2 regions of the Streptomyces sp. NPDC003038 genome follow, and region 2 is predicted to be linked to the other one. Evidence: riboswitches for the same ligand, from Rfam matches in the RefSeq annotation. Region 2 holds a riboswitch; the other holds the start of a gene.
What was found. A riboswitch is a leader RNA that binds a small molecule or an ion and turns the genes downstream of it on or off. The one in region 2 is predicted to bind thiamine pyrophosphate.
Positions count from the first base shown of each region.

Region 1 (7,036 bases), on a different contig from region 2:
TCCATTGGACACGTTTCTGGACACTTCCGCGCGCGGGGCCCGGCCGCGATCCGCCGGACACCCGCTCAGGCGCCGAGGCGGGCTCGGACGCGCTTGGCCAGGTCTGCGGCGGCCGCACCCGGGTCGGTGGCCTCGGTCAGGGCGCGCACGACCACGACCCGGGTGGCGCCCGCGTCGAGCACCTCGTCCAGATTCGTGCCGTCGATGCCGCCGATGGCGAACCAGGGCCGCTCCTGGTCCAGGGAGGCCGCGTACCGGACCAGCCCGAGGCCGGGGGCGAAGCGGCCGGGCTTGGTGGGGGTGGGCCAGCAGGGACCGGTGCAGAAGTAGTCGACGCCGGGCTCGGCGGCGGCCGCGTCGACCTCGGCCTCGGCGTGGCAGGACCGGCCGATGAGCAGGTCCTCGCCCAGGATGGCGCGGGCGGCGGGGACGGGGATGTCGCCCTGGCCGAGGTGCAGGACGTCGGAGCCGATGGCGTGGGCGACGTCGGCGCGGTCGTTGACGGCGAGGAGCTTGCCGTGGCGTCGTGCCGCCTCGGCGAACACCTGGAGGTGTTCGAGCTCCTCCCCCGCCTCCATCCCCTTGTCCCGGAGCTGGACGATGTCCACACCGCCCGCCAGGACGGCGTCCAGGAACTCGGGGAGGTCACCCTGGCGCTTGCGGGCGTCCGTGCAGAGGTAGAGCCGGGCGTCGGACAGCTGGGCGCGCATGGGTAAACCCCCCGTGGGTGGGCGGTGTACGAGCCGTTCGCGGCCCGTACACCGCGGTGGAGCGGATCAGGTCACAGAGCGAGCGCCTGAGCGCGGCGCTTCACCTCCGTGCCGCGATTCTCGCTCAGCGCCTCGGCGGGGGTGCCGGGCAGGGTCGGGTCGGGGGTGAAGAGCCACTCCAGGATCTCCTCGTCGGAGAAGCCGTCGTCGCGCAGCACGGTCAGCAGGCCGACGAGCCCCTTGACGACCTTGTCGCCGTCGATGAAGGGGGCCGGGACCTGCAGGGAGCGGTTCTCGCCACGGCGTACGGCGATCAGCTGCCCTTCCTTGACCATCTGGCGGACCCGGGTCACCTCGATGTCGAGCATCTCCGCGATGTCGGGGAGGTACAGCCATGCGGGGACAAGGGCATCGATCTTTGCGTCAATCTCGGTCACGAGGACAAGCCTGCCATCTCGGACGTGCCGCCGGTACCCGAGCGGCCCCGTACGGGTTCCGGCCCCGCCCCCGGCGGGGTCCGGCGGGGTCCGACATGGTCCGGCGGGGTCCGGCGGGGTCAGAGGGTGGCCGACTTCAGTGGAACCGCGGGGTCCGCCGCCTTCGCCGGGTCCAGGGGAGCGGCCGTCTCGATCAGCTTGCGGCCCTGCGCCAGATCGCGGGGGCGGCCCACGGCCAGGACCGCGACCAGTGCGCCCTCGCGCAGCCAGCACACCGACCACGCCGCCTCGGCGGGATCGCCGCGCCACAGCAGGGTGTCGTCCCCGCCGTGGTAGCCGGCGTACTGCACGAAGCGGCCGAACTGCTCCGACCAGAAGTAGGGCACCGGGTCGTAGACCGCGGCCGGCTCGCCCGCGAGGATGTTCGCCGCGACCGCCCTCGGCCCCTGGAGCGCGTTGTCCCAGTGGTGGACCAGCAGCCGCGTCCCGTAACGGGCCGAGGGGAAGGAGGAGCAGTCGCCGACCGCGTACACGCCGGGCAGCGAGGTCCGCAGGTACGCGTCGGCGGTGACCGAGCCGTCCGGGCCCAGCTCCACGCCGCTGCCCGCCAGCCACCCGGTGGCCGGACGGGCTCCGATGCCCACGACCACCGCGCCGGCCGCCAGCTCGCGGCCGTCCGCGAGCAGGACCCGGCCCTCCTCGATCGCGGCGACCTTCGCACCGGTGATCAGCCGGGCGCCCGCCCGCGCGTACCAGTGCCCCATCGGCTCCGCGACCTCCGCGGGCAGGGCGCCCGCCAGGACCCGGTCCGCCGCCTCGACCACGGTCACCGCGCAGCCCGCCTCCCGGGCGGCGGTGGCGAACTCCGCGCCGATCCACCCCGCCCCGACGACGACGATCGCGGGCGCCGCCGCCAGGACGGGCCGCAGCCGCGCCGCGTCGTCCAGCGTGCGCAGCAGGTGCACGCCCGGGACGCCCTCGGACCCGGGCAGGGTCAGCGGTCGGGCGCCCGTCGCCAGTACGAGGACCTCGTACGGGACCGGTCCCGCCTCCGTGTCCAGCTCGCGCTCGGCGGCCCGCAGCCCGGTGACCTCGGTCCCGAGCCTGAGCTCGATGCCGAGTTCCTCGAAGTCCACGTCGAAGGCGGAGTCCTCGGCCTTGCCGAGCAGCACCGCCTTGGACAGCGGGGGGCGGTCGTAGGGCTGGTGGGGTTCGGCGCCCAGCAGGGTCACGGGGCCCGCGAAGCCCTGCTCCCGCAGGGCGACCGCGGTCTGCACCCCGGCCATTCCGGCGCCGACGATCACGACGCCGCTCTGAGTCTGTTCCGTCTGCTCGCTCACCCGGCCACCCTAATCATCTGACGGCCCGTCAGGAACAGGTGCCGCCTTACCGGCCGTCGGCGGCGGGGTTAGTCTGGCCACCGTACCTATCGCGGGAGTCCGGGCGCACCGGGCTGAGAGGGAGGCTGGCCGGCCTCCGACCGTACGAACCTGATCCGGGTCATGCCGGCGAAGGGAGGGGCTGGACGCCCATGCACTCATCACGACCGCACTCACCTCCGAGGACAGGCTCCGACGTCCTCGTCATCGGGGGCGGGATCATCGGCCTGGTCACCGCCTGGCGCACGGCCCGGCTCGGGCTGCGCACCGTACTCGCCGACCCCGCGCCCGGCGGCGGCGCCGCCCAGGTCGCGGCCGGCATGCTCGCCCCCGTCACCGAGCTGCACTACGGCGAGGAGGCCCTGCTGGGGCTCGGCCTCGCCTCCGCCGCCCGCTACCCGGAGTTCACCGCCGAGCTGGCCGACGCGACCGGCGGCATGGACATCGGCTACCGCGCTTGCGGCACCCTCGCCGTCGCCCTCGACGCCGACGACCGCCTTCACCTGCGCGAGCTGCACGCCCTGCAGCGCCGCTGCGGCCTGGAGTCGCAGTGGCTCACCGGCCGCGAGTGCCGACGCCTGGAACCGATGCTGGCCCCGGGCGTACGCGGCGGCCTGCGCGTCGACGGCGACCACCAGGTCGACCCGCGCCGGCTCGCGTCCGCGCTGCTGACCGCCTGCGAGGGCGCCGGCGTGGTGATCCACCGGTCGGCCGCGGCGCGACTGCTCGTGACCGCCGACCGGGCCTGCGGAGCGGTGCTCGACGACGGTACGGAGCTGCGCGCGGACCAGGTGGTCCTGGCGGCCGGGTCCCTCAGCGGCCGGCTGGCCGGCGTACCGCCGGAGGTGACGGCTCCGGTACGGCCGGTCAAGGGCCAGGTGCTCCGGCTCGCGGTGCCCGCCGCGTACGCGCCCTTCCTCTCGCGGACCGTACGGGCCGTCGTGCGCGGCAGCCACGTCTACCTCGTCCCCCGCGAGAACGGCGAGCTCGTCATCGGCGCCACCAGCGAGGAGCTCGGCTGGGACACGACGGTCACCGCGGGCGGGGTGTACGAACTCCTGCGCGACGCCCACGAGCTGGTGCCCGGCATCACCGAACTCCCCCTCACCGAGACCCGGGCCGGTCTGCGGCCCGGCTCACCCGACAACGCCCCGCTGATCGGCCCGACCGACCTGCCTGGGCTGCACCTGGCCACCGGCCACTACCGCAACGGGGTACTGCTGACCCCGCTCACCGGCGAGGTGATGGCGCAGCTGCTGACCACCGGCGAACTCCCGGAGATCGCACGCCCCTTCACCCCGCGCCGCTTCCCGACGGCGCCCGCCACCACGCGTCAGGAGTCGTACGCATGACCATCTCCGTCAACGGCGAGCCGCGCGAGGTCGCGGCCGGCACCACGCTCGACACGGTGGTCGCCACCCTGACCGCCGCCCCGTCCGGCGTGGCCGCCGCGCTCAACGAGACCGTGGTCCCGCGCCGGCAGTGGCCGGCCACACCGGTGGGCGACGGCGACCGGGTCGAGATCCTCAGCGCCGTCCAGGGAGGCTGACCATGGCGGACGACCTCTTCACCCTCGCCGGCCGGACCTTCTCCTCCCGCCTGATCATGGGTACGGGCGGGGCCCCGAGCCTGGACGTCCTCGAACGCGCCCTGATCGCCTCCGGCACGGAACTCACGACGGTGGCGATGCGCCGGCTGGACCCCACCGTCCAGGGCTCCGTGCTGTCGGTGCTCTCCAAGCTGGGCATCTCGGTCCTGCCGAACACGGCGGGCTGCTTCACGGCGGGCGAAGCCGTCCTGACCGCCCGGCTGGCCCGGGAGGCGCTGGGCACCGACTGGATCAAGCTGGAGGTCGTCGCGGACGAGCGCACCCTCCTGCCCGACGGCGTGGAGCTGCTGGACGCGGCCGAGATCCTCGTGGACGAGGGCTTCACGGTCCTCCCGTACACGAACGACGATCCCGTGCTCGCGCGGAAGCTGGAGGACGTGGGCTGCGCCGCGATCATGCCGCTGGGCTCCCCCATCGGCTCCGGCATGGGCATCCGCAACCCGCACAACTTCGAGCTGATCACCGAACGGGCGGGGATCCCGGTCATCCTCGACGCGGGCGCCGGAACCGCCTCCGACGCGGCGCTGGCGATGGAACTGGGCTGCGCGGCGGTGATGCTGGCGTCGGCGGTGACGCGGGCGCAGGAGCCGGTACTGATGGCCGCGGCCATGCGGGACGCCGTGTCGGCGGGACGCCTCGCCTTTCGCGCCGGCCGCATCCCCCAGCGCCGCTTCGCCCACGCCTCGTCCCCCGCGGAGGGCCGCGCCACCCTCGACCCGGAACGCCCGGCGTTCTGACGCTGCCCGTCTGCGGACCGTAGCCGGGGCTCCGCCCCGGACCCCCTCGCCTCAAACGCCGACGGGGCTGGGTGGTCCGCCGGCGTTTGAGGCGCGGGGGTCCGGGGGCCGGTCCCCGGCAACGGTCCGCAGACGGGTGCGTCACAGCTGCGCTGCAAGCCCGACCCGCCCCGGTCGGGGCACGCCATCGCGCCAATAGAATCGCCGGGTGGATACGACCCTGGATGACCCCCTCGTCGGGCGCGTGCTCGACGGCCGCTACCGCATCGACGCCCGCATCGCGGCCGGCGGCATGGCCACGGTCTACCGGGCCGTCGACACCCGCCTCGACCGCGTCCTCGCGCTGAAGGTGATGCACCCGGCGCTCGCCTCCGACGCCGCCTTCGTCGACCGGTTCATCCGGGAGGCGAAGTCCGTGGCCCGGCTCGCGCACCCCAACGTGGTCGCCGTCTTCGACCAGGGCACGGACGGGCCGTACGTCTACCTCGCCATGGAGTACGTCTCCGGCTGCACCCTGCGCGACGTGCTCCGCGAGCGCGGCGCGCTCCAGCCCCGGGCCGCCCTCGACATCCTCGAACCGGTGCTCGCCGCGCTCGGCGCCGCCCACCGGGCCGGCTTCGTCCACCGCGACATGAAGCCCGAGAACGTCCTGATCGGCGACGACGGCCGGGTCAAGGTCGCCGACTTCGGGCTGGTCCGGTCCGTCGACTCCGTCACCCACACCACCGGCTCCGTCCTCGGCACCGTCTCCTACCTGGCTCCCGAGCAGATCGAGAACGGCGTCACCGACACCCGCGTCGACGTCTACGCCTGCGGAGTCGTGCTCTACGAGATGCTCACCGGCTCCAAGCCCCACACCGGCGTCAACCCCGCCCAGGTGCTCTACCGGCACCTCCACGAAGACGTACCGCCCCCCTCGGCCGCCGTCCCCGGGCTCCCCGCCGGCCTCGACGAGCTCGTCCTGCACGCCGCCGCCCGCGGCCCCGAGCTGCGTCCCCACGACGCCGCCGCCCTGCTCGGCCTCACCCTGGAGGCCCGCGCACGGCTCAGCGACGCCGAGCTGGACGCCGTACCGCCGCAGGCGCGCGCCACGGAGCGGACCGCCACCGAGGACCGCACCGGGGTGATCCCCCGGCCGGTGGCCGTGCAGCAGCCCGTGCACCACACCTCCCGCCTGGAGACGCTGCCTCCGCCCCCTCCCGTCGACTCCCGTCCGCCGCGCCGGCTGCAGCGCCCCCGCCGCGGCGTGCTCCTCGTCGTCGCCGGCGTCCTGCTCACCCTCGGCCTGGGCACCGGCCTCTGGTACATCAACTCCGGCCAGTTCACCAAGGTCCCCAACCTCCTCGGCAAGACGGAGGAGCAGGCCAAGGCGCAGCTGTCGGCCGCCGGCCTCGGGGTGAAGCGGGTCGACAGGAAGTTCAGCGACGCCTTCGACCGGGGGACCGTCATGAACACCGATCCCCCGGGCGGCAAGCGCATCCGCGGCAACGGCGCGGTGACGATCACCATCTCGCGCGGCCCCGAGGTCGTCGCCGTGCCCAATCTCAAGGGCAGGCCGCTGGAGGAGGCGAAGGCCGAGCTGACGAAGGCGGGACTTTCGCCCGGCATCGTCACGCAGGCCTTCAGCCAGGACGTCGCCCAGGGTTCGGTGATCAGCTCGGACCCGGTGGGCGGCGAGAAGCGGGCGCCGAACACGGCGGTCGCGCTCGTGGTCAGCAAGGGACGCCCGGTGCAGGTCCCGAGCGTGGCCGGGGTCCCCGTCGACCAGGCGCGCAGCACGCTGGAGGGGCTCGGGCTGAAGGTCGAGACCGCGGCCGAACAGGTGAATTCCGCCTCGCCGGCCGGTACGGTCGCCAACCAGTCGGTCGGCGCCGGCACCCAGGCCGCGGCCGGGGAGACGGTCACGCTGACCCTCTCCAAGGGCCCCCGCCAGCTCCCGGTCCCGAACGTGACGGGCCAGGACGTGGAAGCGGCCCGCAAGGCACTGGAGGCCGCGGGCTTCAAGGTGAAGGTGGACCGGCCCTTCCTCTCCTTCAGCAACACCGTGGACGCCCAGTCGGTCCCGGGCGGCCAGAACGCCCCCGAGGGCAGCACCATCACCATCAAGACCAAGGGACTGTAGGGACACGTGGACCACGCGGAGCAGGCCATACGCACGCCCATG
Region 1 is NZ_JBEXNN010000016.1:63,267-70,302, forward strand. Features, by position in the region: gene thiE (thiamine phosphate synthase) at 66-710, opposite strand; gene ABZX75_RS20870 (Rv2175c family DNA-binding protein) at 782-1,147, opposite strand; gene ABZX75_RS20875 (FAD-dependent oxidoreductase) at 1,267-2,487, opposite strand; TPP riboswitch at 2,569-2,681, shown strand; gene thiO (glycine oxidase ThiO) at 2,679-3,878, shown strand; gene thiS (sulfur carrier protein ThiS) at 3,875-4,075, shown strand; gene ABZX75_RS20890 (thiazole synthase) at 4,078-4,872, shown strand; gene pknB (Stk1 family PASTA domain-containing Ser/Thr kinase) at 5,081-6,994, shown strand; gene ABZX75_RS20900 (deoxyribonuclease IV) at 7,034-7,036, shown strand, end outside.
Region 1: it holds a riboswitch for thiamine pyrophosphate, as region 2 does, so the genes downstream of both, thiO (glycine oxidase ThiO) here and thiC (phosphomethylpyrimidine synthase ThiC) in region 2, are expected to answer to the same signal.

Region 2 (7,036 bases):
CGCCGGAGGGCTGAGCGGGGTCTGCCCCCTAGGGGGTGGATCAGGGGACTCCGGGGGCTCGCGGGTCCCCGCCCGGGGCCGTGGCCTCCTAGCATCGAGAGCAGGAAGTCACGGACGAGGAAGAGGTTGAGGACATGGACGGGATCCGACAGATATTCGCTGGCATGCCCTGGTGGGTCAAGTGGGTCGCCGTTCCGCTGCTCGCGCTGTTCGTCTTCGGCGGGGTGATCACCAGCATCCTGGGCGCGCTCATCGGGTTCGTCTTCAAGCTGCTCCTCTTCGTCGCCCTGGTCGGCGGCCTGATCTTCCTCGTGAAGAAGGTCAGCGGCGGTTCGAAGTCCTCCTCCGAGGGGTGGTAGGCAGCCCTCGGAGGAGGCCCCCGCATGGGGCCACAGGCTCCGCGTTGGCCCAGGCGAGGGAACATGACGTACGAAACCGCCCACACCACGGGAACCGGTGGATAGAGTGGCAATCTGCGCCGTTCCCTGGGCACCGTAAGCTGGTACTACCGCTCTGACCTGCGGTTACATCGAGCAGTCGCAGAGTACGACCCCCAGGAGCCACGGCATGCGCGGGGGCGGCCCCCGCAGGGCGGGCCTCCCCACGGGCTCGCCGCCACGCCTGGGGGTGAGCTTTGTCTTCGGTTCACAATGCCGGTGTGCCGACTCTGATCGGTTCGGTACAGAGGGCGTTGAGGCTCCTCGAAGCGGTGGGCTCCCATAGCGAGGGAGCCCCGGCGAAACAACTGGCGCGTGAGGCAGGGGTCCCGCTTCCCACCGCGTACCACCTGCTGCGCACCCTGGCACATGAGGGCTACCTGCGCCGGGAGAGGGGAGTCTTCGTACTGGGCGAGGCCGCTGGACGGCTCGTCGGCGGCGGACTCCAGCAGAAACGTCGCAGCATGATCCTCGACTCGCTCTCGCACGTCCGCGACGCGGTCGAGGCCCCCGTCTACTTCGCGGTCTACCGCGAGGGTGAAATCGCGGTAGTCGGTGTCTCGGACACCACGGCCAGCCCGGCCTGCCAGGAGTGGGCCGACTTCCGTGAGACCGGCCATGCACACGCCATCGGCCAGTGCCTGCTCGGCCAGCTCGACGAGAAGACGCGCAAGGACTACTACGACCGGCATCCGGTCGTGGCGATCACTCCTTACACCGTGCCGGATCTGCGCTCCCTGGAGCAGCGGATCGGCTCACTCGGCCGGATGCAGCCTGTTATCGAGCGGCAGGAGTATGCCCTGGGAACGGTGTGCGCGGCGATCCCGATCACACTGGGTGACGTCGCCGCGACCATGGCGCTTTCTCTCCCTCTGCACCAGGAAAACCGATTGCCCCATGTGGTTGGTCGGCTGCGGAGTGAAGTAGGCGCGCTGTTGGGCACCCTCTCGTTCTCTATCAGTATCTGAAAACTCACTCCTTGTGATCTGCTAGCGCTTCCACCACTCTTGTCAAGAGGGCCCTGGGGGATCATTCCTGGCCACTTCCACTACAGCGGGGTAGTCAATGCGCGAGTCGGTACAGGCAGAGGTCATGATGAGCTTCCTCGTTTCCGAGGAGCTCTCGTTCCGGATCCCGGTGGAACTCCGTTACGACGCTCCGGATCCCTACGCAGTCCGCCTGACCTTCCACCTTCCGGGAGACGCGCCCGTCACCTGGACGTTCGGCCGGGAGCTCCTCCTGGACGGCATCAACAAGCCGTGCGGTGACGGCGACGTGCACATCGCCCCCACCCATCCCGAGGAACTGTCGGATGTCCACATCCGGCTACAGGTCGGCGGCGACCGGGCCCTGTTCCGTGCCGGCGCGGCGCCGCTCGTGGCGTTCCTCGACCGCACCGACCGCCTGGTTCCGCTCGGTCAGGAGCGGAACCTGGGCGACTTCGAGGAGAACCTCGACGAGGCACTCGGCAAGATCCTGGCCGAATCGCGGCAGAACGAGCAGAACGCCGGCTAGTACCGCCATCGACCGGACGATGGCCTCTGACGATCGGCAGACCCGACGGAGCGCGCCGATACGCTGAGCGCCGCGTTCGGCACCCCCTCAGACCGGCACCGCGCCCGAACCGGCCACCGGCGCCTGCCTCCCGCTCCCTTGAAGCACGCCCTTCAGCGCTTGCGCCGCCGGCCCCGGCCGCCGCGGACCGGCCCCGAGGCCGGTGCGCCGACCGGGGATCCCGGCCGATCGGCGGAAACCACCAGAGCCGCCAGCGCCGTCGTCACCGGGACCGAGGCCACGAGCCCGATGGAGCCCACGAGGGTCCGTACGATCTCCTCGGCGACCAGCTCGCTGTTGGCCACCGAACCCATGCTGCTGTTCGCGATCGAGAACAGCAGCAGCAGGGGCAGCGCGGCGCCCGCGTAGGCGAGCACCAGGGTGTTGACCACTGACGCGATGTGGTCCCGGCCGATCCGGATCGCCGCCCGGTACAGGGCCCGAGGTCCCATCGACGGGTCCGCCTGGTGGAGTTCCCACACCGCCGAGGTCTGGGTGACCGTCACATCGTCGAGGACGCCCAGCGATCCGATGATCACGCCCGCGAGCAGCAAACCGCTCATGTCGATGTCCGGGTAGAGCCCGTGGATCAGCCCGGTGTTGTCGTCGGTGTTGCCGCTGAGGAAGGCCCAGTCGATGAACAGCGAACCCAGCAGCCCGATCAGCAGCAGTGAGATGAGTGTGCCGAGTACGGCCACCGAGGTACGGGCGGTCAGGCCGTGGCACATGTACAGCGCGATGAGCATGATGGCGCTGGCCCCGACGACCGCGACGACCAGCGGGTTGGAACCCTGCAGGATGGCCGGGAGGATGAAGAGCGTCAGCACGCCGAAACTGACGACGAGCGCGATCAGTGCGAACAGTCCGCGCATGCGGCCGACGAGGACGACCGCCACGGCGAAGATGCCGGCCAGCAGGGCCATCGGGAACTTGCGGTTCACGTCGATCACGGAGTACTGGAGATCACGGGGCGCGTCCGGCGCGTACGCGACCACCACCTCCTGGCCGTTCTCCAATTGCCGTGGCGCGCCCGGCTGGACGATCTCGACGAAGGTGCGGCCCTTGTCCGGTCCGGTGCCGACCGCGACGGTGGCCTTCTTGCACTCGCCGGTCTGCGCGGCCTGGGCCTCGCGGCCCTCGGGGGTGGTGGTGTCCCCGGTGGGCGGTACCTGCGAGGCGTTCACGGATTTGCAGTCGACCTGCACGAGCGAGACGACCTTGCCCTGCTGGGTCTGTCGGTCGAAGCCCACGCCCGTGCGGTCGTGGTCGGGGGTACCGCCCGGCCAGAGCACCGCCATGCCGATGACGACGGCGGTGGCGAAGGGGATCAGTACGGCCGCGATGACCTTGCGCAGGTGCTTGGAGACGGGGGCCGCCGGGCCGTGGCTGTGGCTGTGGGAATGGCCTGGGGCATGCCCGGGGCCTGAGTGTTCGTGGCCGGTGTGGCCAGTGGGCTCAGTGGGCTCGTTGGGGGGCTGCGGCGAGGACGTCACCGGCCGATCATCGCAAGAGATGAGGGGGCCCACTGTTCAGCACGCCACAGATGACGCTAGCGTGGGGGCACCTTTGCACAACGCGGGAGCTCGGAGCACCGGGCTGAGAGGGCGCTGATCACCGTACGCACGACAGAAATGCGTACGGGAAGAGGCTGCGTCGACCGCCGAACCTGTTACCGGGTAATGCCGGCGTAGGGAGATCAGGTCTCATGACCATTCAGGACGCACGCACGCCTGCCGTCAGCCAGGACGCCGACGGCCAGACCGAGCGCCAGCCGGGCTGGCACAAGGGGTACGTGGCGGGCTCCCGCCCCGACATCCGGGTGCCGGTCCGCCAGGTCCACCTCACCAATGGCAAGGACGTGACGCTGTACGACACGTCCGGGCCGTACACCGACCCGCAGATCGAGACCGACGTGCGCCGCGGCCTGCAGCCGCTGCGTGAGAACTGGATCATCGGCCGCGGTGACACCGAGGAGTACGCGGGCCGTCCCGTGCGCCCCGAGGACGACGGCATCAAGCACACCTCGCCTCGGGGTGGCCTGAAGAACCTCGACGCCGTGTTCCCGGGCCGCCCGCGGCAGCCCCGCCGGGGCCGTGGCGGCGTCGCCGTCACGCAGCTCGCGTACGCCCGACGGGGCGAGATCACCCCGGAAATGGAGTACGTCGCGATCCGCGAGAACGTCTCCCCCGAGGTCGTCCGCGAAGAGATCGCGGCCGGTCGCGCGGTGCTGCCGGCGAACGTGAACCACCCGGAGATCGAGCCGATGATCATCGGCAAGCGGTTCCTGGTGAAGGTCAACGCCAATATCGGCAACTCCGCGGTCACCTCCTCCATCGAGGAGGAAGTCGACAAGATGACCTGGGCGACCAAGTGGGGCGCCGACACGGTCATGGACCTCTCGACGGGTCGCAACATCCACACCACGCGCGAGTGGGTGCTGCGCAACTCCCCCGTCCCGATCGGCACCGTGCCGCTCTACCAGGCATTGGAGAAGGTCGACGGCCGTGCCGAGGACCTGACCTGGGAGATCTACAAGGACACGGTCATCGAGCAGGCGGAGCAGGGCGTCGACTACATGACGGTCCACGCCGGCGTGCTGCTGCCGTACGTGCCGCTGACCGCCCGCCGCAAGACCGGCATCGTTTCGCGTGGCGGCTCGATCATGGCCGCGTGGTGCCTGGCGCACCACAAGGAGAACTTCCTCTACACGAACTTCGAGGAGCTCTGCGACATCCTCGCGACGTACGACGTGACGTACTCGCTGGGTGACGGCCTGCGTCCCGGTTCCATCGCGGACGCCAACGACGCGGCGCAGTTCGCGGAGCTGAAGACGCTGGGCGAGCTGAACACGATCGCCAAGCGGCACAACGTCCAGACGATGATCGAGGGCCCGGGCCACGTCCCGATGCACAAGATCAAGGAGAACATCGACCTTCAGCAGGAGATCTGCGAAGAGGCGCCGTTCTACACGCTCGGCCCGCTGACCACGGACGTCGCGCCCGCCTACGACCACATCACGTCGGGCATCGGCGCCGCGATGATCGCCTGGTGGGGCACCGCGATGCTCTGCTACGTCACGCCCAAGGAGCACCTGGGCCTGCCCAACCGTGACGACGTGAAGACCGGTGTCATCACGTACAAGATCGCCGCGCACGCCGCAGACCTGGCCAAGGGGCACCCCGGTGCCCAGGAGTGGGACGACGCGCTGTCGGACGCGCGGTTCGAGTTCCGTTGGGAGGACCAGTTCAACCTGGCTCTCGACCCGGTCACGGCCCGTGAGTTCCACGACGAGACCCTCCCGGCCGAGCCGGCCAAGACGGCGCACTTCTGCTCCATGTGCGGTCCGAAGTTCTGCTCGATGAAGATCTCGCAGGACATCCGCCGTCAGCACGGCGGGGATCTGAAGGCCGACGAGATCCAGGCGGGCATGGCGGAGAAGTCCGCGGAGTTCGCGGCTTCGGGCAACCGCGTGTACCTCCCGCTGGCCGACTGACGCGTCGACCGCTCGACGCCTCGACCGCGCGGGACCGCGGCGACGCATCGATCGCGCTGACCGAGGTCGCCGCTCTCCGGCCCGACGGGCCGGAGAGCGGCGACCGTTTTCATGCTTGCGCTCGAGTGTGGCCCTGGCCGATGCCGCGCAAACGGCGGCGGCCGCTGGGGGAGCGGTCTGCCGGCTAAGGGGCTGTCAGCGGCCGGGGGCGGGCTCGGACCTCTCATGCGAGACAGGGGCGGATGTCTCACGTGGAAGAGGGCCGGATGTTTCACGTGAAACATGGTCGCCGAGCCCGAGTGCTCCCGACCGGTGTGCGGCCGGTGAGAGGCCCCATCTAGACGCAGGTCGGGCCCGGCGCTTGATGCGGTACCGCGCCGCCCCGACCCGAGTGGTCCTCATGCAGGGAGCCATGTGGCGGCCTGACGCTGCGCCGTTCTGCTGACAGACGGGCGCGCCGGAGCCGTCTGCGAGTCCGGGCTCTTGAGGATGACCCCCGGAGCCCGGCCCCATGTCCGAGCTCCGGAGAACCATTCGATCCCGGCGTGTGCAAGGAGTAGTACATGAGTTCTAAGAACAGGGCCCGATCGATCGTGGGGCCGCAGCCCCGACGGGCAGTCTCGCTGGCCGGAGGCGCCCTTGCCTCGATGGCGCTGGTGCTGGCGGGTATCGCGACCCCTGCGGCGGTCGCCGCTCCGTCGGCCGCGGGTGCGGTGGCCGGGCCGAGCGCCGGGGACGACTGCCGTGGGCAGCAGCCGAACAAGGGGAAGGGCCAGGCAGCGAAGAAGGGCGGCGGCGACAAGTGCAAGACCGGCCCGCGCGGTCCGCGGGGGCCGCGTGGTCCCCAGGGCCCGGCCGGTCCGTGCAGTGACGTCGACGCCTACAACCCCAGCGCCTCCCAGGAAGTCAAGGCGGTACTCGACCGGGGCACCGCGTTCGCGGGCATCCGGAGTCTCACGCCCAGCCCGTCCGACTACATCTGGTACGACCTGACGGACAACAACGGGCCCAACCCGAGCGAGGACCCGACGTACCCCGCCGGTGCCTGCGCCATCTCCATCGCAGCCCAGGCGAACAACGTCTCGATCGAGGTCCTGACGACCGGGGGCGCCCTCTACGAGACCACCTGCGACCCGCAGAACGTCATGGGCACCGACACCCTCGTCTGCACCGAGATCTGGACCCTGGTCGACCCGGGACCGAACGGGTCCAACCAGAGTGCCAAGGACATGAAGTAGTCACGAGGTAGCTCACTGCGGCCCGGGCCGCCGGTCGGACCTCAGTCCGGCCGGTGTTCCGGGCCGCCGAAGTCCGGGCTCGTGAAGTCCGGAGGTGTGTACCCGGACCGGGGACCTTGGGACGGGGTGCCCGGGCTGGTGAAGTCGGGTGCGGTGTAGCCGAGGGTGGGCATCCGGCCGCCGCTCCGGTGGGGCACGTGGCGCCCGGGACCCGCGCTCGGATCGGCCAGCGCGTCCCGGAGGAACGGCATGATGCCGCGCTCCAGGAGCGCATGGCGCCACGCCTCCCTGGCCCGCGCGACCTCGTCGGGTAT
Region 2 is NZ_JBEXNN010000004.1:170,746-177,781, forward strand. Features, by position in the region: gene ABZX75_RS07360 (cupin domain-containing protein) at 1-14, shown strand, start outside; gene ABZX75_RS07365 (DUF5326 family protein) at 135-359, shown strand; gene ABZX75_RS07370 (helix-turn-helix domain-containing protein) at 659-1,405, shown strand; gene ABZX75_RS07375 (SsgA family sporulation/cell division regulator) at 1,503-1,952, shown strand; gene ABZX75_RS07380 (YibE/F family protein) at 2,105-3,517, opposite strand; TPP riboswitch at 3,557-3,702, shown strand; gene thiC (phosphomethylpyrimidine synthase ThiC) at 3,697-5,484, shown strand; gene ABZX75_RS07390 (hypothetical protein) at 6,048-6,722, shown strand; gene ABZX75_RS07395 (hypothetical protein) at 6,764-7,036, opposite strand, start outside.